DNA from 3 places in the Streptomyces sp. NPDC111802 genome. Region 3 is predicted to be linked to each of the others. Evidence: riboswitches for the same ligand, from Rfam matches in the RefSeq annotation. Region 3 holds a riboswitch; each other region holds the start of a gene.
The links. Region 3 has a riboswitch for cyclic di-AMP ahead of ACZ7NC_RS02640 (C40 family peptidase). Riboswitches for the same ligand answer to the same signal wherever they lie in the genome.
Positions count from the first base shown of each region.

Region 1 (7,152 bases), on a different contig from region 3:
CAGCAGCAACACTACGGTCCGGGAACGAGAACCCGGAGCGGAAAAGGCCGGTCATACGAACATCGCGCATTGCCAAAACGTAACAGGCGCCACCTATGCTTCCAAACTTGTCAGGATGCAACATAGGGGCACCATTCTTCTTGCCGTCAATGGTGGTGAATTGAGGGGTAGTTGACAAGACGCGCGATGCGATCGGCAGCGGCCGGATGCCGCAGTCTTGGGCGAGCAGCGTCATGGCGGCGTCACTGAGCGGGGCGCTCCGGGGCCGGACCGGACGAGTTCACTCCCCAACTTCCGTCGGGAGCCAGGCACTCCTAGCTCGGGTCATGTACGCCAATCGTGTGGACATCATCACTTCTTGCGCGTCACTTCCTCTTCCTCTGTAAGGGCCAAACCGTCCTGCTCAGGTGCAGGCTGCTGCTCCGGGCACCTGCACCTTCGTCAGAACAAGGAGTAAGCGATGCACGCCGTACGGCCTATGTGCTGTCAACGGTCCACCCCTTGCCGGAACCAACCCTGTGCCCAAGCTCGCAGTAGGGGGACCCGGTGAAGGTAGCCGTTATGGGACAGGGGTCTGTCGGCTTGCCACTCGCAGTGGCCGCTGCTGAGGCGGGCCACGACGTGATCGCGTTCGAGCCGGACCCCCAGCGCTTCGAGCAACTGCGCGTCGGCGTCTCCTACATCGAGGACATCCACCGCAAAAGACTCGGCGCCGTGCTGAAGTCCGGCCGGTACTGGCCGACACGCGAGGAGGCCCGTCTCGCCGATTTCGACATCGCGGTCATCGCCGTGCCGACGCCGCTCAAGGACCGGCTGCTGGACCTCAACGGCGTGCGGCAGTCGGCGGAGACGCTGGCGCGGCATGTGCGCAAGGGCACGACGGTCATCCTGGAATCGACCACGCATCCCGGGACCACACGGAAGGTCGTGCTGCCGATCCTGGAGGCCCTCTCACGGCTGCGGGCAGGGACAGGCTTTCACCTCGGGTACAGCCCGGAGCGCGTCGACCCGGGCAATGAACGGTGGACATTGGCGACCACGCCGAAGGTCGTTTCCGGGCTCACGGAGGAATGCCGCGCTCGTGTCGCGGAGTTCTACGCCGGCATCACGCAGAAGGTGGTCCTGGCGGACAGCCTCGAAGAGGCCGAACTGGCAAAGGTGTTCGAGGACGCGTTTCGCCATGTCAATGTCGCCCTGGTGAACGAGCTGTCCCGGGTGGCGCACATGCTGGGCGTGGACGTCTGGCACACGCTCGACCTGGCCGGTTCCAAGCCGTTCGGGTTCACGAAGTTCACACCCGGATCCGGGGTGTCCGGCCCCTGTCCCCCCGTCGACCCGGTGTATTTGAGTCACCACGTCAAGGCGGGGGGCGGCGAACCATTCCGGCTGGTCGAGCTTGCTCAGCAGATCAACGAGGAGCAGCCGGCCTACGTCGTCAGCCGCCTGCAGGACACTCTCAACACCCGGCACCGCAAGGCCCTCAAGGACGCCCGGGTTTTGGTGCTCGGCCTGGACCGGAAACCGGGCGCCGACGATTCGCACCAGTGCCCGGCCGTCGGGGTCGTCGCCGAGTTGGAACGCAGAGGCGCTCTTGTCCACACCACGCTTCCCCATGTAGCCGGCCCGGTTCATGGCCGTCGGGGCCGATTGCCGTATCGGGCCTACGACGCCGTCGTACTGCTCACCCCCCACAAGGAGTTCGATCTCACGAGGATTGCCGAAGAGGCTCGCTACGTGCTTGATGTGCTGGGTGTCATGCCCGAGGCCGCACACATCGAGCGGCTCTGAATGGTGCCCGTTCCAAGGGGGTCACGGGCATCCGCCCCGTCCCCGGCGAGTCCCGCCTACGGTCGGCCTCCTTCAAAAGAACCTTCGCGCCGGTTCGCGTATCGCTGCCCTCGTAGAGCCCATCGCCGTTGGAGAAGTGCAGGGCCCGTTCGGTGCGATACGGCAGGCCGTTGGTGGAGGTGGCGTTGCGCGCGTCGAGGTGCGGGCGCAGGAATGCCGGAAACCACCACATGACTCGGCCTTCGGGGGCAGGAGCGCATCTCGGCGGCCGTTGATCCGCGCTACTGGTCGCGCCCACTACCGGCCCAGGGGGCCCGGAAGCCCCTGCGCTCTGTTGTGCGGGGACAAGCCCCTGTGGGCGAGTGCTCGGCCTTGCAGCATGCCCGGCGTGCGGGTGCCCTTGACGAACGCCCGGCCGGTTCGGGTGGCACGGTGCGGGCGAGCCGGGGCATGACGCCATGCGGTGCCGTCTCGGCCTTGTCGACTGAACCCCCACGTAGCAGATCAAAGCCACAGCACGAGCACCGCCTCGTACAGCGGCCCCACAGGAACGCCGCGCCCGCCGCACAATCCGTCACATCACGGCCCGGTTCCGCCGCAGTCGCGGGTGCCGCGCGGCCCGCCACACAGTCCGGCTGGGATATCGCCGACCGAACGCTTCAGCCCCACCCTGCTCGAGGAATGGGCCTACCGGCGGCCCTGCACCACCAACACCGAACGCGCCACCGCTCCGGCAGACTTCCTCCCACCTACAACCACCACCGCTGCCACACCGCACCCGGCGGCCAGCCACCGGTCACCCGCGTGAACAACCCGGCGGATCACTACATCTGGTCTGCGATGATCCCAGGGCACTACTCCCTGGATTCGCCGGAGTCGAGATCTTCGGGGCTGATGTCGCGGTGGGATTGGTGTTCGCGTTGGTGTCACCTTCGGGCGGGCAGGTGGTGCCGTCTGCGGGCGTCTTGCCGTCGAGGAGGTAGGCGTTGACCGTGGCGTTCACGCAGGCGCCGTGTCCGAAAGCGCCATGGCCCTCACCCTGATTGGTGAGCTGGATGCCGACCCCGTCACCGAGCGCCTTGGCCATGGCGCCGGTCCACTCGTAGGGAGTCGCGGGGTCGCCGGTGGTACCGACGAGGAGCATCGGGGGAGCGGTCCTGGCAGAGACGTCCAGGCCGCCCTTGTCACCCTTGACCGGCCAGTCCGTACAGGCCAGCAGCATCTGGGCCTGTGACTCGCCGAAGACCGGCGATATTTTGCGGAACTCGGGGAGCATTGTTTCCACCTCCTGGGATGTGTACCGCTTGGAGGTGTCCGCACACGTGATCGCGGTGAACGCGTCCTGGTTGAGGCCCTGCTGGCACCAGCGTCATCTCAACACCGCCCTTGAGACCGCAACCTCGACCCGCTCCCGTCCCTCGCCACCACGTCGCCCTCGACCCGTGGCGCCTGACGGACCAACCTCCGGTATCCGTTCCGTGAGGACCCGGACGCTGCCGCCTGCCCTCCCGAAGATCGATTTGCCATTCAGCCTCACGCGAAGGCAGCCCCGCATGTTGGGGCTGCACAAGGCGCAGCGCCTGGGTCTCCGAAGTGCAGACCATCACCCGAGGGCCCAAAATCGGGGTACGTGAGCTGCACAGAGACCGGCCGACCATCTGCCTGACGCGATTCAAAGAAATCGCCGGGTTGGTGGGCGCAGACCACATACGGCCAAAGGCCCCGGCATCACCGAACGCCTGGCCCTGCGCAGCAACTCGGGCCCGGGGCAGCCACGTGCTGCTCATTCATCGCCTTGGCCTCAGGAGGCCCGATGCATGGTCGTACCGGAAAGCCCAGGAACATCTTCCTCGTGTGGCTCATCTGGCCACTGCTCACCCTGACCATCTATTACTTCGTCTGGTATTATAAGATCAATCGTGAGGCGCGCGACTTCGACGAACGCATCGAGGTAAGTCCAGCCTGGGCCATGCTGTCCCAGCTTCTCGGCTGGATCCTGATCGTGCCGCCGTTCATCTCCGTCTACCGCTGCGGCAAGCGAATCGCCCAGATGCAGCGCGCCGCAGGTATGCCCGGCTCTTGCAACCCCTGGGTCGGAGTCATCCTGTTTTTCGTCGCCGGCCTGCATGCGCTCTACTACCAACACGAGCTCAACCAGATCTGGGCCCGCTACAACCAGCCCGAAGGCACAACTGTCGCCCTGCAGGCATGACACCAGTAGCTGCGACGGGCGGCCGGGTCGCAATGCGGGCAGTTCTGGCGCCGATCAACGTTGGTCGGCACCCGGCAGCGGCTGCGGCGAATTGAACGGGGTAGCGGTCTCGTGGACCTCTCAGACTTGCAGGCACTGCGGCGCTTACAAGTACGTTGAAAGGCGCGGATCGCGAATCCCTTCGCATCCCGAGGCGTCTCAGGGCCGTCGGTGCCGCGATCTGGTGGGTTGGTGTGTGATGCGGTGAGAGCTGATGGCGGGGGCGGTTTGGCGCCGAAGCCTCCGTGGGGCTGTACGGCATGGGGGGAGTCATGGCCGACTTCTCCCCTACCTGCGCGGTGATGCCACTGCCACTGCATCCACCACGGGCAATGCCTCGGTCGTCTGCACCTGGGCACTCCACGGCGGTTCAACCCGAGCGGAAACCTCCAGTTCCAGCTCTCGGTCTTCGGGACGCGACCTTCTCGCACAGCATCCCTGTGGGTCGTCTCCACCGTGAATGGCGGCTCGCAGGTGGTGATGGCGACGCGACCGCGATGCCATCCGCCTGGGCCGTGCCGACCAGGCGCCCGGTCCGCTTGACTGTGCAACAGCTGGCAACGGCGGCCGAGTTCCACGCGTGCTGTGGGTCGCGCCCACAGCAGCGCTCGCCCCACGCAGCGGGCCGCTGCCTCCACTCAACGCGAGGTGCCCTCAACGGCACACGACCTTGCAGCGCCCACTCGGTATGGACGGCCCTGCTCTCGCCCTGGTCTATTGATCGTGATCCAATAGCGCCCGTGCAGCACTCGGGCTCGTAGCGGGAGTCGCTGAGTTCAGCGGCGCACGACTCGCTGCTCGGACGTCCCGCTCGGTCCTGCGGTCATTTCAGGCGCAGTTGCTGGCCCGGATAGATGAAGTCGGCGTCCTCGACGATGTCCCCGTTCAGCTGGAACAGCTTCTGCCAGCCACCGTTGACCTCGTGCTTCCCCGCGATCTTGCTGAGGGTGTCGCCCTTGACGACCTTGTACTCGCCGTCACCCTTGTTGACCTTACCCGTCGGGGCGGCGACGCTCTTGTTCTTGTCGATGGCCTGGCGCTCGGCGGAGCGGGACGTGTGCTGCTGCTCGGTGGAGCGAGTAGTGGCGCTCTGATCGCGCTGAGGGGAAGCGCTGTCCGAGGAGCCGCTGTATGCGGCCTTCGACAGGCCCTTGCCGCAGTTCGGCCAGGCGCCCTTTCCCTGGCTTGCGAGGACCTTCTCGGCTGTCTCGATCTGCTGGGCCTTGCTGGCCTGGTCGGCGGTGGAGGCGTACGCCGTGCCGCCGTACGCGGCCCAGGTGGAGGCGGAGAACTGCAGACCGCCGTAGTAGCCGTTGCCGGTGTTGATCGACCAGTTGCCGCCGGACTCGCACTGGGCCACGGTGTCCCACTCGGAGGCGGTGGCGGCCGAGGCGCTGCCGGCCGCCATCAGCGGGGCGGCGACGGCGGCGGCACCGGTGACGCCGACGACGGCGACGATGCGAGCGGTCATGGATGGACGAATGCGCTTGCGCGTACCAGATAACTGCATGGATGAATTCCTCACCGACGCCTACGAGGTGAGCTGTCGGGTTCGGACCGGTTGAGTGCCCTGCCATGACTCGCTTCGAGCGAGGCACGGATTCACCCCAAGCCGCGTCGGTCAACTGCCCGGTGCGGCACTTACCTTGGGTCCCCCGCTCCTGCCTACGGCGCTTGACGCGTCGACTGTTCCCGCACCACCGCCGACAGGATTCGGCGTTGCGGCAGGCGGGGCCCGCGGTGGCGAGCGGTCCTGACCGTAGACATGTGATCCGGGGAATTCCAAAAACGATCAAGGCCTCTGAGAGCTATCTCTCACAGCTGAACATATGGACATTCGACGCGAAGTGGTGCGTGAACTCGCGCTGATTCTCGACATTCCGACGTTCAGAGCGGTGGCCTGACCAGGGGAGACGCGAAACGTTTCGTGTCGGCGCTGCTTTTCAGCTGCTGAATGGGCTGAACGGGCTGCTGCAAGGGGTCAGGGTCGTGAGCGAGTGGCGTCCACGCAGTCACCCACTCACTCACGACCTCGCCCCTAGATCCCGGCCGTGATCAGACGTACTGAATTTGCCAGTTCACCCAGTTGGCGTACGGGTCGGCCGATTTGAGGTTGAACTGCTTGCGGGAGTCGCCGTCACAGACGGGGGGTGTGAGCTTGGAGTCGACGTAGTATCCGTTGCGGTACCAGTCGAAGCGCATGACCACGCAATGGTGATCCTTCCAACGGTCCTCAACCCAACCCTTGACGTGAGAGGGGGTCCAGCAGGGCTGGCCGGCTGAGGCTCCCCATTGCATGGAGAACGCCCACCCTGAACCGCACCAGGTACCCGGCGTGCTGTTCTGATCCGCCATTGCGGTTCCCGACGCCATACCTGTTGCCATGAGCGCGGCCGCGACTGTCGCTACGACAGTGGATCTGCGTCGCATGAACTGACCTCCGTTGTTTGACAGTTGGACAGGTATTCGACTCGTGCGCGGCACATCACAGCACGAGAGATTCGGTCCGACCCAGACCTCAAACTGGTCATCTCTCACGTCTTGTCCGGGACGGCGGAAAAATGCCGTCGCAGAGCGTTATTGGCGCATTCAACAAAACGTGTCGGCTTGATACGTCGTCCGCTGGCTCTTCGAAGGATGCTGCGACCGATTTATGCCCGTGACTGGGATGAGCGGTCGACGGCTTAAGCATCGTTCGAAGCGATACGGGAGTGACCCGTGTCACATGAAGAATTTCGCATTTGTGCGTGCGGACTCGGCTGTTCGCGGGTCCTAAGGGTATCCCCGGAAGTTCTCCGTCCGAGGTAGAAACGGAGCCCCCATGGACCGCCCCACTGAGCCAGAGGCCTGCGCACGGCTGATCACCGTGCAGAACAACCTGGTCTTGGTTTCCGCCGCCATTCGACGTGCCGCGACGGATCCATCAGCCCTCTCCATCGCCGTTCCCCGCTCATCCCCCGAGGCATTCTCACGAGCGGTTGCTTCCACGGCCGACAAAATCTGGTCTCGCTGACTGCGCTCTCCTTACGTCTGTCCATTGATCGGCCGGGCCCCGCGACGTTCCCCGCGCGGGGCCCGGTTTATGCCGTCTTTCCAGCCTGGCCACCAAGACA
Region 1 covers NZ_JBVKCZ010000035.1:64,955-72,106, forward strand. Annotated here, with positions in the region: gene ACZ7NC_RS32135 (hypothetical protein) at 1-235, opposite strand, end outside; gene ACZ7NC_RS32140 (nucleotide sugar dehydrogenase) at 562-1,788, shown strand; partial or broken gene ACZ7NC_RS32145 (IS481 family transposase) at 2,438-2,616, shown strand; gene ACZ7NC_RS32150 (alpha/beta hydrolase) at 2,585-3,064, opposite strand; gene ACZ7NC_RS32155 (DUF4234 domain-containing protein) at 3,602-4,000, shown strand; gene ACZ7NC_RS32160 (transglycosylase family protein) at 4,863-5,549, opposite strand; cyclic di-AMP (ydaO/yuaA leader) riboswitch at 5,553-5,722, opposite strand; gene ACZ7NC_RS32165 (hypothetical protein) at 6,095-6,247, opposite strand.
Region 1: linked by a shared signal. The riboswitch ahead of ACZ7NC_RS32160 (transglycosylase family protein) and the one ahead of ACZ7NC_RS02640 (C40 family peptidase) in region 3 are both predicted to bind cyclic di-AMP.

Region 2 (7,152 bases), on a different contig from region 3:
AGGCCGCGGTGGCCGAGCTGCCGGAGCAGCTGGTGCCGGCCTTCGAGGCGCTGCGGGCCTGGCGTGCCGAGCAGGCTCGGGAGCAGGGAGTCCCGGCGTATGTGATCTTCCACGACGCGACGCTGCGGGAGATCGTGACCGTGTGGCCCACGTCCGTGCGGGAGCTCGGGAGCGTCGGCGGGGTCGGGGAGAAGAAGCTGGCCACATACGGGGAAGGCGTGATCGGGGTGCTGGCCTCGGTGCGCGGGGAATCCGGTGCGGGGGCGGCGTCCGAAGCGGATCCCGGACCCGATCACGGGGTGGACGACTGGGCCGAGGCGGAGCCTGAGCCGGAGGACTGGGCCTAGGGGCGTCGTTCTAGGGGCGTCGTTCAGGGGCGAAACGGGGCCGGGGCCTGGAGTCCCGGTGCGACGGTCACGCCAATGCTGTCAGTCCCGGTGCGAAGGTGATCAGCAGCGGGAGCAGGGGAACCAGCGCGGCCAGTGTCGTCGTGAGCGCTCGGCGTCGGCGCCCCAGGCGTGGCGGGGGCTCTAGGAGGCGGTTGACGCGTTCGCCCAGGAGACGGTGGGTGGAGGCGCAGGACAGGACGCCTCGGTGCTGGTTGAGCTCGATCAGGGCCAGCGCCGTCGTCAGGTGACCGCAGCGGCGGGACGCCGTGTCGTCGGCGGCGAGTTCGACGAGGCGGTGGGTCTGGTCGCAGAAGTGGGCGAACAACGGGATGCGGGGGAATCCGGTGGCAAGCGCGGTGGACAGGTGCAGCAGCCAGTCGTGGCGGGCGCGGGCATGGCCACGTTCATGGGTGAGGACGGCGTCGAGCTGGTGGTCGGTCAGACGGTGCAGGGCGCCCGTGGTGACGATGAGCTGGGCCGGGCTGCCGGGCATCCACCAGGCGTCCGGGTACTCGTCCTCCAGCACCAGGAGCGGGCCGCGCGCCGCGCCCAGCCCCGCCGGCAGGTCGGGGGCGCGTTCGCGCAGGTGGGCCCTGGCCTGGCCGCGGCGCCGGCGCGCCTCGACGAGCTCGCGGGCCAGCATCGCGGTCGTCCAGGCGGCACCGCAGGCCAGCAGCAGGGTGAGGGCGGCTGCCCAGACGGGCGTGGCCGAGAGGTCGTACGCCTCCGTGACCGACGGCGGCGCCGGGGCGAAGAGCTGGGCGCGCACGGTGCCGAAGACGGCGGCGGTACCCAGGGAAAGGGCCGTAAGGCAGCACAGCAGGACGGTGGCGACCAGGCACTGCCACACCCAGAGCGAGACCACGGGTTCCCGTTCGGTCCAGGCGGCCCGGGTCAGCGCCTGGGGGACGGGTACGGCGGCCGTCAGGGCGACGATGCTCAGCAGGAGCATGCAGACGGTCATGCCAAGGTCTCCGGATCCTGGACGGGACGGGACGGTGCGGGACGGTGCGGTGGCTGCGGTGCGGTGGGGCGCGAAGGCCGTTCGCGGCTCGCTTCCCACCGCCAGCCAGTATGACGGTGACCGTCGACGGAGTCAGGAGGAAAGACTCGCCGAATGCACTGCCCGGGTCAGCCCCACGGCTGCTCTCACACCCGCCCGGAGCCGGTTCCGTGACCGTGAACCACCGCGCGGATCCGGTGAGTTGGACCGGATCCCGGCGTCACCCCGCCGCGATCCGCCCCGTGACCTCCCCGAGCCCCACCCGAACCCCACCGGGCCCCGGCGCCCAGGCGGACAGCGTCACCACATCGCCGTCCTCCAGGAACGTCCGCTTGCCGTCGGGGAGTTCGAGAGGATCCCGGCCGTTCCACGTCAGCTCCAGCAGCGAGCCGCGCTCGCGCTCCGTCGGGCCGCTGACCGTGCCGGAGCCGTACAGGTCGCCGGTGCGCAGCGAGGCGCCGTTCACGGTCATGTGGGCGAGTTGCTGGGCGGCGGTCCAGTACATGGTGGAGAAGGGGGGTTCGGAGATCACGTGGCCGTTGACGGCCACCGAGATACGCAGGTCGTAGCCGCCGGGTTCGGCCTCGGAGCCGGAGTCGTCCAGGTACGGCAGCAGGGGGTGCGTGCGCTGCGGCGGTGCCACGCGCGCCTCCTCCAGGGCGTCCAGCGGGGTGATCCACGCCGACACCGACGTGGTGAAGGACTTGCCGAGGAAGGGGCCGAGGGGGACGTACTCCCAGGCCTGGATGTCACGTGCCGACCAGTCGTTGAGCAGGCACAGGCCGAAGACGTGCTCCCGGAAGTCGCCGAGCGCCACCGGCTCGCCCATCCGCGACGGCGTCCCGACCACGAAGCCGACCTCGGCCTCGATGTCGAGGCGGACCGACGGACCGAAGACGGGCGCGGGGTCGGTGGGGGCCTTGCGCTGGCCCGACGGCCGTACGACATCCGTGCCGGACACGACCACCGTGCCGGAGCGGCCGTGGTAACCGATGGGCAGGTGCTTCCAGTTGGGGGTCAGGGAGTCCGCGGCGTCGGGGCGGAAGATCTGGCCGACGTTCCGGGCGTGGTTCTCGGAGGCGTAGAAGTCGACGTAGTCCGCGACCTCGAAGGGGAGGTGCAGGGTCACCGAGGACAGGGGGTGCAGGAGGTCTCGGATGGCCTCCTGGTGTGCGGGCACCGTCACCCAGGCCGTCAGTGCGCGCCGGACGTCGGACCAGGTGGTGCGGCCCGCGGCGAGCAGGGGGTTCAGGGAGTCCTGCGCGAGCAGCGGGGCGTACGGCGAGCCGAGTGCGTAGGCCGCCCTGCCCGCGTCGAGGACGTGGTCGCCGAGCCGGACGCCGACCCGTCGCGCGGAGTCCGAGCCGGGAAGGGAGAAGACGCCGTACGGAAGGTTGTGCGTGCCGAAGGGGTCGCCCTCGGGGAGATCGAAGGGGGGCATGGGGTGCTGCCTCACTCTCATACGCTCCGTATGCCATGTGGTCGGGCCACACGTTACGGGTGAGCCGCCGGTCTTGGGCAGTGCGAAAGTCGCGTCGTCGGCGCCGGCGAAACAGCTGGTCGCCCCGCCGGGCTGACGCTCCGGCGCACTCCGGCACCACGTGGGAGTGAAATCACCAGGGGTGGAGGGCAGTTGTGGGCGAGGAGGCAGAAGCGGAACCGGAACAGGTGTCAACACATGTGAACGCGGCAGCCGTCCGGTTCAGGTCGAGTCGATGGGGCTTCCTGTCCGTATTCTCTGATCATGGCCGCACCCATCGCATATTCACTCATCGCCACTGACCTGGACGGGACGCTGCTCCGAGGTGACGACACGCTCTCCGATCGGACCCTCGCAGCGCTCGCGCGGGTGGCGGCGGCCGGTGCCCAGCACCTCGTCGTGACGGGACGGCCGGCGCCCAGAGTGCGGCCGCTGCTCGACGACCTGGGCAGCAGGGGGCTCGCGGTGTGCGGACAGGGCGCGCAGTTGTACGACGCCGGCGCGGATCGTCTGCTGTGGTCCGTCACGTTGGACCGGGAGCTGGCGGAGACCGCGCTCGGCAAGATCGAGGCCGAGGCGGGGCAGGTGTACGCGGCCGTCGACCAGGACGGCGTGGACGGGCTCACGCTCATCGAGCCCGGGTATCTGATGCCGCACCCCACCCTGCCCGCCGTACGCGTCCGCCGCCGTGACGACCTGTGGTGCGAGCCGATCAGCAAGGTGCTGTTGCGCCATCCCAGCCTGTCGGACGACGAGTTGGCGACGACGGCGCGTTCGGTGGTCGGCTCCCTCGCGACGGTCACCATGTCGGGGCCCGGCACCGTCGAACTCCAGCCATGCGGCATCACCAAGGCGACGGGTCTCGCGCTGGCCGCCGAGCATCTCGGGCTCGGTCCGCGCGAGACCATCGCCTTCGGGGACATGCCCAACGACATCCCCATGTTCGACTGGGCCGCCCGGGGCGTCGCGATGGCCAACGCGCATCCCGAACTCAAGGCCGTCGCCGACGAGATCACCCTCTCGAACGAGGACGACGGCATCGCCGTCGTCCTTGAGAGGCTGTTCGCGGGGAGTCTGGCGCATATCGCTCAATAAGGGAGGATATGCGCCAGCGGCCTGGCCCGGTTACTTCTCCTAGTAGGGCCCGTTCACGTTGTCGATCGAGCCGTAGCGCGCGGCCGCGTAGTTGCACGCGGCCACGATGTTCGCGACCGGGTCGAAGGGGTCGTACACCGTCCCCGGGACGTGGTAGCTCGCGAAGGTGGGGTCGATGACTTGGAGAAGGCCCTTGGACGGGGTGCCGGCGGCGGCGTTGGAGTCCCAGTTGTTCATGGCCAGCGGGTTGCCGGACGACTCGCGCAGGATGTTGCGGTGAATGCCCTCGTAAGAACCCGGAATTCCGTTTTGGGACATGATGTCCAGCGCGTTGCGGATCCAGCCGTCGAGGTTGTTCGGGTACGTCTTCACCGAGGACTGCGTGGCCTGGGCGACGGAGGACTTCTTGGCGGGCGCGGACGCCTTGTCGGCCGTCGTGCTCGGCGCGGCAGCCTTCTTCGTCGCCCGGACCTTCAGGTCGAGGCCCGGGTGGATCAGGCGGGGGTTGTCGCCGATGGCCTCGCGGTTGTCCTTGTAGAGCTGCTTCCAGCCGCCCTGGGCGTCGTAGCGGTCCGCGATGCCGTAGAGCGAGTCGCCCTTCTTCGTGGTGTAGGTGAGGGACCCGACCTTCGCCGCTGCGGGCTCCGCGGCGCTCGCGGTGGTCGCGCTCAGGAGGGGAAGGGCGAGGGCCGCGGTGCCGGTTCCGGCGACGACGACACGGCGGGTGAGCGGGTTGGTGCGGGGGCGGCGGTGCTTGCCTCGGGGCATGGCGCTGTTCCTCTCCGGCGCCTGCGAGGTGAGCTGTCGGGTTCGGGCGGGAGATGCCCGGCCGCGCCGCCGGGTGGCGGTGCGACTTCACCCCTAGCCGTTCCGACGCGCCATCGAGGCGTCCGGTCCGGCGACTTACCTGGGTCCCCCGCTCCTGCCGCGCGTGTGTGTGAGTTACGTCGGGGATGACTCGGGCGGCGGCAGGATTCGGCGTCCGCCCGACGAGCGGGAACGTATGCGAGAGCACATGCCCGGAACAAGTGCCGTGGTCACCTGACGTGCCGGTTGACCATGGTCTGGGGTGAATGGGGCGCTTGATCCTTTGCGGTTGCCAAGCCTCAACTTACCTTCGGTGCAAGGAGGGAAGGGGGTGGGTGCGCTCGGGTCTCCGGGTGGGTCCGCGTGACCCAATTCACTGGCAGCGCAAGAGCGGCAAATCGGGCAATGGCTCCAACTCGCCTTTAATCGGCTGTTCGTGGAGTCCGTTTTTCCCGTGTCTGATGGAAAAGCACCTCTTCGCCCTTCGTGCAGATGATCTCGTTGGGGGGCACGAAGTACGGGGAGGAGACCGTGAGGCGGATGCGGTGGCCGGGTGGGAAGGCGTATCCGATGCCGTTCAGCTCGAAGGTCACGTCACCTCCGACGTCAGCCGCAGCCGCACCTTCGGCTGCCCCAACGCCCAGGACTCGTCGCCCACTTCGAGCTCGGGGTACGCCGACCGCGCGTGCATGTCGACCGCCAGGAATGGAACCCCCCATGTAGTGCACGTCGTTGTCATAGCGGTCGTCCGTGGAGCAGACCGTGACGATCGCCTTGAGCGGTTCGGGCGCGAGGGCCGCGATCTGGAGGGAGTTGAAGCCCCGGGAGATGCCGAACATCCCGGCCTTGCCGTCGCATCAGGGTTGGGTCACCGGCCAGTTGACGACCTCGGCCCCGTTGGCCAGTTCCGTCGCCGGGTACTCGTCCGTGCGAGGAGTGCCGGTACGGGCTCGTCCGTCACCGGGCGCCACGCGCGCGTAGGGCTGTGTTCCGTCCGGGAGCGGGATGCGCAGGTCGTGATGAGTCGTCTGGTAGGGGAAGGACGTACGGATGTGCATGAGCGGGATCCCCGTCTGGTCGGTGGACCGGGTGCATCGTGCGGCGCAGCCGGCGCGCGGCGAGCGGGGCGAAGCTTGGTCGTGGCCGGCATGCCGGGGGTCTCCACGGACATGGGGTGGTCGTCGGAGGAGTAGGCGACCGGCGCGAAATCGGCGGCGTGCTTCCGTCCGGCCAGGTGACGGTGGCCGGCCATGGTGGCGACGCTGGGCTTCAGCAGCCCCGTGCGCGTGCTGATCAGGCCGAGGCCCACCCAGGTCGGTACCGCCATGGCGTAGTGGCCGTAGATGATCATGATGCCGCCCCATCGGTCTCCCTCGCCGACGGCCGGCTCGCCGACCGCGTCCTCGGTTCGGGCCGCGTGGTGCAGATGGGCGACGGTGCCGTAGGCGGCGGAGACGGAGGCGGTGGTTCCGGCCGACATGCCCATATCGCCGGGGGCGACCGTGTCGGCGAACTACAGGACGAGGATGGCCTGTATGCCGAGGAACAAGACGCGTTCCCAGGCCTTGAGCACGGAGGCGTTCCAGGGGTCGATGCAGGCTTCGGTTCGGGATACGAGCCGGTACTTCCCTATAAGTCGATCGATATCCGGCCTTATCACGTGATCAAAAACATACCGCTCGTGATCCGATACCGCCCGTGGTGGACGGGTGGGCGGCATCGGTGATCGAAACGTGACCGGATACGCTGACTTGAGTGATGGCAGCGACCTATCGACAAACCGTGTAACCGCCAGTAGACACCAGCAGACAGGAGACCCCTCGTGACCGTCGTCGGGCCGTTCGGGCTGAGCGTGCGGGACCAGGCTCTGGAAGCCGATGTCCAGGCCGGAATGGCGGCTGTCGAGGAGGGATTGCTCGAAGCCACCAAGAGTGAGGTCCCCTTCATCACCGAGGCCGCCCAGCATCTGGTGCGGGCCGGTGGAAAGCGGTTCCGGCCGCTGCTCGTGATGCTCACTGCCCAGTTCGGGGATCCGTACGCGCCGGGGATTGTCCCGTCGGCCGTCGTGGTCGAGCTCACCCATCTGGCGACGCTGTACCACGACGACGTGATGGACGAGGCGGCGGTACGGCGCGGTGTCGACAGCGCGAACGCCCGCTGGGGGAACTCGGTTGCCGTACTGACCGGGGACTTCTTGTTCGCCCGTGCCTCGCACATACTGGCCGACCTCGGGCCCGAGGCGGTGCGGGTGCAGGCCGAGGCGTTCGAGCGGCTGGTCACCGGGCAGATCCTGGAGACGGCAGGGCCGCAGGACGGGCGGGATCCGATCGAGCACTACCTGGATGTGCTGAGCGGGAAGACCGGGTCGCTGGTGGCCG
Region 2 covers NZ_JBVKCZ010000023.1:37,771-44,922, reverse strand. Annotated here, with positions in the region: gene recQ (DNA helicase RecQ) at 1-347, shown strand, start outside; gene ACZ7NC_RS24805 (M56 family metallopeptidase) at 415-1,353, opposite strand; gene fahA (fumarylacetoacetase) at 1,613-2,833, opposite strand; gene ACZ7NC_RS24795 (HAD family hydrolase) at 3,137-3,967, shown strand; gene ACZ7NC_RS24790 (transglycosylase SLT domain-containing protein) at 4,007-4,735, opposite strand; cyclic di-AMP (ydaO/yuaA leader) riboswitch at 4,741-4,915, opposite strand; partial or broken gene ACZ7NC_RS24785 (hypothetical protein) at 5,197-5,358, opposite strand; partial or broken gene ACZ7NC_RS24780 (CocE/NonD family hydrolase) at 5,448-5,832, opposite strand; partial or broken gene ACZ7NC_RS24775 (peptide MFS transporter) at 6,018-6,350, opposite strand; gene ACZ7NC_RS24770 (polyprenyl synthetase family protein) at 6,597-7,152, shown strand, end outside.
Region 2: linked by a shared signal. The riboswitch ahead of ACZ7NC_RS24790 (transglycosylase SLT domain-containing protein) and the one ahead of ACZ7NC_RS02640 (C40 family peptidase) in region 3 are both predicted to bind cyclic di-AMP.

Region 3 (7,152 bases):
CACGAGTTCAGGCATCAGGACGCAGGATCCGTACTCGAAGCTGCTGGAGGAGCGGATCGTCTTTCTCGGCACACCGGTCGACGACACCTCGGCGAACGATGTGATGGCGCAGCTCATGTACCTGGAGCACAAGGGCCCCGACCAGGACATCTCGCTGTACATCAATTCGCCGGGCGGCTCGTTCAGCGCGATGTCGGCGATCTACGACACGATGCGGTACGTCGCCTGTGACATGGAGACGATCTGCCTGGGCCAGGCCGGCTCGGCCGCCGCCGTGCTGCTGGCCGCGGGCACGCCGGGCAAGCGGTTCGCGCTGCCGGGGGCCCGAGTGGTGATCCATCAGCCGGCGCTGCCCGAGCCGATCGAGGGTCAGGCGAGCGATCTGGCCATCCAGGCCGAGGAACTGACGCGCGTTCGGGCCCGCCTGGAGGAGACGCTCGCCGAGCACACCGGGCGCAGCCGCGCGCAGGTGGCCGAGGACATCGAGCGGGACAAGGTCCTGACCGCCGAAGAGGCGCTGGGGTACGGGCTGGTGGACCGCATCATCCCCAGCCGCAGGGCCACGCTCGCGCCGCCCACGGGGCGGTGACCGGCCGGTGCTGCCACCTGAGCTGCCGCCGCTGCCCGCGCTGACCCGCGCGGAGGGTGAGTTGATCGACCGTTACCTCGATGTGGTGGACCTGCTCGGCCGGATCAACCCGGCGCAGCACGGCGACACCTACCGCGGACTGCGTGCCGCCCAGGCGCTCGTGAGCAGGGCGGCCGAGCTGCGGGACGCGCTGGCGCTGATGCATCAGCGCGGTGAGACGGAGCTGCACGCGCCCACGCTGGCGCGTGCGTTGCGCGTGCTGGACGGAGAGCGCCGCACGGCTCGCGTCACGGTTCCGCCGTGCTCCGACAGTTGACGACGAGTACCGCCGGATTCCGGACTCCCCGCCCCCCCGACGAGGCGTCCGGAGCCGAGCCGAAACGGACCAAATGGCGTACCCCCTTTCGGCGTAGCGGGCTCTCCTTTTGCGCGGCCGTCAGGGTTGCGCAACGGGCATGACGCCAAGACGGAATTAGGCGTTCCATCCCTGGTCCGGGACTCCTCGGGCGCCTGGACACTCACTCGAACACAGGAGTACCCACCCGAACGGGTGAGTGGTGAGTAACCCCACAAATCCCCGATTCCGTTGGGTATTTCGCTCATCCGTGCGTCAAGATCCCTGACTGACGACAAGCCCCCGCCACAGCGGCGGGGCGGTCCGGGCGGACGCCGAGTCCTGCCGCCGCCCGGATGACCGGTCGACAGGAGTGGATCGGCAGGAGTGGAGGACCCGAGCAAGACGGGTCGCCGGAGCGGACGTTCGTTCGAACCGAGCAACCCTTGGGGTGAAGCCGCGGCAACGCGGCCGGGCAACTTCGCCAGCCCGAATCCGACAGGTCATCCTTCACAGGCGGCTGACGAAGGGTTGCGCATGACTGCGCTCAATCGTGTCCCGTCGCTCATGGTCCGCGCCGGTACGGCCTCGGCCCTCACCATCGCCGCAGTGGGCGGCTCGATAGTGGCACCCGGCTTCACCTCGGAGGCGGAGGCTGCCACGCCGGCGTCGAAGGCACTTCAGGTCGCGGCCTCCAAGAAGGGCTCCCCGTACAGGTGGGGCGCCACCGGGCCGCACCGGTTCGACTGCTCCGGGCTCACGCTGTTCTCGTACAAGAAGGCGGGCAAGAAGCTGCCCCGTACGGCAGCCCAGCAGTACAACAAGACGCGCCACATCTCCGCCAGGAGCCGCAAGGCCGGGGACCTGGTGTTCTTCCACTCGGGGTCGAACGTCTACCACGTCGGCATCTACGCCGGGAAGGGAAAGATCTGGCACTCCCCGAAGACCGGGGACGTCGTGAAGCTGCAGAAGATCTGGACCAGAAGCGTCTGGTACGGCCGGGTCAAGTGACCTTCCCGGGGGCGGTGGCGGCGATCTGATGCGCCGTCACCGGCCCCGGGGTCTCAGAGGGCCGACAGCGGCGTGGCGAGGAGCGCCACGCCGAAGGCGGTCAGTGCGGCGCCGGTGACGAGCGTGACCGCCCGGGCGGCGCGCGGCCGGCGCAGCCATCTGCCGAGCCGGTCCACCAGCAGGGCGACGACCTGGAACCACACCAGCGCGATGGCGAGCACGATCAGGGCGAGCAGCAGCGTCCTGGGCAGTGCCGGAGAGCCCGCGGGCACGAACTGCGGCAGCACGCTGAGGAAGGTCAGGGACGCCTTCGGGTTGAGGGCGTTGGTGACGAAGCCCTGCCGCAGGGGCCGCGCGGTGAAGTCCTCGCGCTCGTCCGCCACTTCGGTGTGACGGTGGCGCAGCGTCTGGACGCCCAGGTACAGCACATAGCCGCCGCCGACCACTTGGAGGGCCCGGAACAGCGCCGGTACGGCGGCCAGCACCGCGGCCACTCCCACCACGGCCAGCGTCACATGGACCAGCAGCCCGGCCCCGATCCCGAGCGCGCAGGCGATGCCGGCCCGACGGGAGACCAGGGCGTTGCGTACGACGACGGTGAAATCGGCCCCGGGCATGGCGACCAGGCCGGCGGAGACCCCGGTGAAGGCGATGAGCTGAGCGTCCATGGGGTCCAGACTGCCGCGCGGATGCCTTCAGCAGGTATTTCGAATATCCTGGGAAGCCCTAAAGCATCGCTTAAGGCACATGGTTCAGGCGGATGCTTCAGGCGGATGATTCAGGCAGATCGGGGACCGCATGTACGACCCGACCCGGCTCGCCGCACTGGTGGCGGTCGCGGAGGCGGGTTCCATCACCCGGGCGGCGGAGCGGATCGGCTACACCACGCCGGCGCTCTCCCAGCAGCTGGCCAAGCTGGAGCGCGAGGCGGGCACCGCCCTGCTGGTACGGCACCACCGCGGGGCGCGACTGACGGGTGCGGGCGAACTGCTGGTGGCGCGGGCGCGGCGGGTGCTGGACGAGCTCGACCGGGCCCGGCACGAACTGGCCCGGCTGACCGGGCTGACGGGCGGCACGCTGCGGCTCGGCACCTTCCAGACCGCGGGCATCCATCTGCTGCCGCCGGCGCTCAGCGCCTTTCGCCGGGCCCATCCGGACGTGGAGCTGACGGTCGCCGACTACGAGCCCTCGGCCGGTGTCGCCGCGGTGGCGGCGGGCGAGGTCGACCTGGCGCTGACACACGCCTATGAGCCGGGGGAACCGATGCCGCTGCCCGCGTCCGTCGGCATCGAGCCGATCCTGGTCGAGGAACTGGTCCTGGTGTCCGCTCCGGGTCATGTCCTCACCAGTGGCGCCGCACGGCTTCCGCTGGGCGAGCTCGCCGGGCAGCCCCTGATCAGCATGGCACCGGACGCTCCTGCCCGGCGGGGCGTGGAGGCGGCGCTGACCCGTGCCGGGGCGACCGCGTCGGTGCTGGTCCCGACGCCGGGGTATCTGCTGGTCTGCGCGCTGGCGAGTGCGGGACTCGGGGTCGCGGTGGTGCCGGAGATGGTGGCGCGCACGTCGGTCACTCCGGTCGGGGTGCGCGCGCTGGAAGGCGGGCGGTTGCGCCGTACGGTCTCGGTCGCCTTCCGTAGCGGGGAGGCGGCACCCGCCGTGGACGCCTTCCGGGCCCTGCTGCGCGGCACGTTCGGCCGGTCCTCCGGGCAGCCGCAGCAGGCCTGAGGGGTTACGGCTCCTGCGGTCCCGCGGCGCCGACCGGTGCGGCGGGCACCGTCCAGGGAAGTTCGATGGAGACGGTCTTGCCGCCCTCGCGGGTCGGGCGCACTCTCATCTTGCCGCCGCACTCCGCGGTCAGCCAGCGGATGATCACCATGCCCCGTCCGTTGTCCTGCTGCACGGCGGCCGGTAGCCGCTTGGGGAAGCGCGGATGGCTGTCGGTGACGCCGATGCGCAGGTGTTCGTCACGGTCGAGCACGAGGTCCACCGTGAAGGTGGGTGACTGTCCGAGGGTGTGCTGTACGGCGTTGGTGGTGAGTTCGGAGACGATCAGGCGGATGGTGTCGGCCACTTCCGTATCCGGTGGCAGACCCCATTCCGCGAGGGTGGTGAGCACATAGCCCCGGGCCGCGGAGACCGAGGCGGGATCGCTCGGCAGAGTGACGGATGCTTCCAGGTGATCTGCCATGGCGACGTCGTCCCTTTCCCACGGGACCGCAGTCCGACACGGAGCGGATGGTTCGAGTACGGTCCCGGACTGGTGCTTCGTCGCCAGACTGCCATTACCGCGCCCGTCACGGGTGGCGATCCACCAAGATGTGCATATATCTGTCGCTCGAAGCGGTGAACTCTGCGACGGCAGACCCAATTTGGGCGGCTCGGTTGGAGTAAGGAGTTGCCCATGCAGCACGGTCCCGCGGTGCGCCGCCGAAAACTGGGCGCAGAACTGCGTGCGTTGCGCACCGGGGCGGGGCTCACCAGCGGTGAGGCGGCCCGGCTGGTGGGCTGGCACCAGTCCAAGGTGAGCCGGATCGAGACCGGCGCCAGCGGGGTGAAACCGGCCGATGTGCGGTTACTGCTCGACGTCTACGGCGTACGGGATGCCCAACTGCGCGAGATGCTGCTGATGTTGGCGGGGTCCGACGACGGGGACGGCCGGCATCACTGGTGGCACGCGTACCGCGGAGTACTGCCGCCGACGTATCGGGACTTCATCAGCCTGGAGTCCCAGGCGAGCGCGATGCGCACGCTGGAGACGTCCGTGGTGCCGGGGCTGTTGCAGACGCCCGAGTACGCCCGCGCGGTGACCCGGGCCGCGGTGGGCGGGCTCGACCCGGATGCCGACGACCGTCTCGACGCGCTGGTCGCCGTGCGGCTGGCCAGGCAGGACGTGCTGCGGGCGGATCCGCCGCTGGCGCTGAGCGCGGTGCTCGACGAGGCGGTGCTGCACCGGGAGATCGGCGGGCCCGAGGTGATGACGCGGCAGTTGAGGCGGCTGATGGAGGCGGCGCGGCTGCCCCAAGTCAGCCTCCAGGTCCTGCCGTTCAAGGCCGGTGAGCATATCGGCATCACCGGGCCTTTCGTTATCTTCTCATTTTCGAGCACTTCTGATCTGGATGTGGTTGTTCTCGACCACTTGACGAGTAGCCTCTATCTCGAACGGAAAGAAGACCTCCAGGCCTACACGGAGGCCTTCAACGCCCTTCGGATCCACGCCCTTTCACCCCAGGAATCGCTGGATTACATCGCCGCGCTAGGTGGCGGCGCGTAAGGAGGCACCATGACCGCAAGGCCTCGGAACATGCCCTCAGGTGCAGAACTGCCCGGTGTGCGCTGGCTGCGCAGCAGCTACAGCACGGGCGCGAACAACTGTGTCGAGACGGCACGGCCGAACACCGGTCCCTGGACCGGACTGCTCGCCGTGCGCGACTCCAAGGCCCCTGCCGGACCCGCGCTGCTCTTCTCCCCCGAGAGCTGGGCGGGCTTCACGGCCGCTTTCCAGTCCTGACGATCCCGATCACCTCTGACCGAATCTGATCGGTTTCACCAGACGCGAGAACAGGGCCGTGTCACGCCGACTCATGGTCGTGTCTCGCCGATCACTCGTACAGCGCGTTCGATCTGCCCCTCGGAGAGGTCCGCGCGGGCGGTCAGCCTCAGCCGTGAGATGCCGTCGGGGACGGAGGGAGGTCGGAAACAGCCCACGGCGAGGCCCGCCGCCCGGCAGTCGGCCGCCCAGCCGACGGCCCCCTCCGGGGACGGCGCCCGCACCGAGACGACCGCGGCGTCCGGTCGTACCGCTTCCAGCCCCGCGGCGGTCAGACGTGCGTGGAGTTCGCGTGCCACCGTCCGCGCCCGTTCCGCCCGCTCGGGCTCCCGCCGCAGCAACCGCAGTGCCGCCAGGGCCGCGCCCGCCGACGCCGGGGCGAGGCCCGTGTCGAAGATGAACGTCCGGGCCGCGTTGACCAGGTGGTCGATCACCCGGGCGGGGCCGAGGACGGCACCGCCCTGGCTGCCGAGCGACTTGGACAGCGTGACCGTCACGACGACGTCACCGGCGCCCGCGAGCCCCGCCGCGTACGGGGCGCCGCGGCCGCCGTCGCCCAGCACGCCGAGACCGTGGGCGTCGTCGACCACCAGCCCGGCGCCGTGGTCCCGGCACGCCGCGGCGAACCCGCCCAGCGGCGCGGCGTCGCCGTCGACCGAGAAGACGGTGTCGGACACGACCACGGCGGGGCCGTCGTGCGTCTGGAGCGCCTTGCGCACGGCGTCCGGGGCGGAGTGCGCGACGACCTGTGTGGTGCCGCGCGCCAGCCGGCAGCCGTCGATCAGCGAGGCGTGGTTCCCGGCGTCCGAGACGATCAGCGAGCCGTGCGGCGCCAGCGCGGTGACCGCGGCGAGGTTGGCCGCGTAGCCGGAGGAGAAGACCAGCGCCGCCTCGAAGCCGCAGAAGTCGGCCAGCTCGCGCTCCAGCTCGGCGTGCAGCTCCGTCGTGCCCGTCACGAGCCGGGAACCGGTCGCACCGCCGCCCCAGGTCCGGGCGGCCCGCCCCGCTCCCTCGGTGATCTCGGGGTGGCTGGCCAGGCCCAGATAGTCGTTGCTCGCGAGGTCCAGGAGCGGCGAGTCGGCGGGTCGGGGGCGCAGCGTCCGCACGAGTCCGGCGCGCCGGCGCTGCTCCGCCTGCTCGTCGATCCAGCCGAACGCCATGGTTCCTCCGGGCTTTGGTGGGCAGCGCGCCAGACGTCGCGTTTGTAGGCAGTGCACAGACCCTAGCCGGACAGCCGCCCGCCCACGGTGTGGCAATACCCACACATCGAAGTGACAGGGTTGTGCAAACTCACCTTGGCTCGGGGGCCCTCCGTACGTCAGGATCAGCTTCCATGGACCTGCTGAACACGCTGGTGGACAAGGGGCTTCGGCGCGAGCTGCCGACCCGCGAGGAGGCGCTGGCCGTCCTCGCCACTTCCGACGACGACCTGCTCGATGTGGTGGCCGCGGCCGGAAAGGTACGCCGCCACTGGTTCGGCCGACGGGTGAAACTCAACTATCTCGTCAACCTCAAGTCGGGCCTGTGCCCGGAGGACTGTTCCTACTGTTCGCAGCGGCTCGGCTCCACCGCCGGCATCCTGAAGTACACCTGGCTGAAGCCGGACGAGGCCTCCGAGGCCGCGGCCGCCGGATTGGCGGGTGGCGCCAAGCGGGTGTGTCTGGTGGCGTC
Region 3 covers NZ_JBVKCZ010000002.1:214,324-221,475, forward strand. Annotated here, with positions in the region: gene ACZ7NC_RS02630 (ATP-dependent Clp protease proteolytic subunit) at 1-589, shown strand, start outside; gene ACZ7NC_RS02635 (hypothetical protein) at 597-905, shown strand; cyclic di-AMP (ydaO/yuaA leader) riboswitch at 1,325-1,457, shown strand; gene ACZ7NC_RS02640 (C40 family peptidase) at 1,461-1,934, shown strand; gene ACZ7NC_RS02645 (LysE family translocator) at 1,988-2,602, opposite strand; gene ACZ7NC_RS02650 (LysR family transcriptional regulator) at 2,733-3,659, shown strand; gene ACZ7NC_RS02655 (ATP-binding protein) at 3,664-4,122, opposite strand; gene ACZ7NC_RS02660 (helix-turn-helix domain-containing protein) at 4,336-5,205, shown strand; gene ACZ7NC_RS02665 (DUF397 domain-containing protein) at 5,215-5,442, shown strand; gene ACZ7NC_RS02670 (8-amino-7-oxononanoate synthase) at 5,514-6,641, opposite strand; gene bioB (biotin synthase BioB) at 6,815-7,152, shown strand, end outside.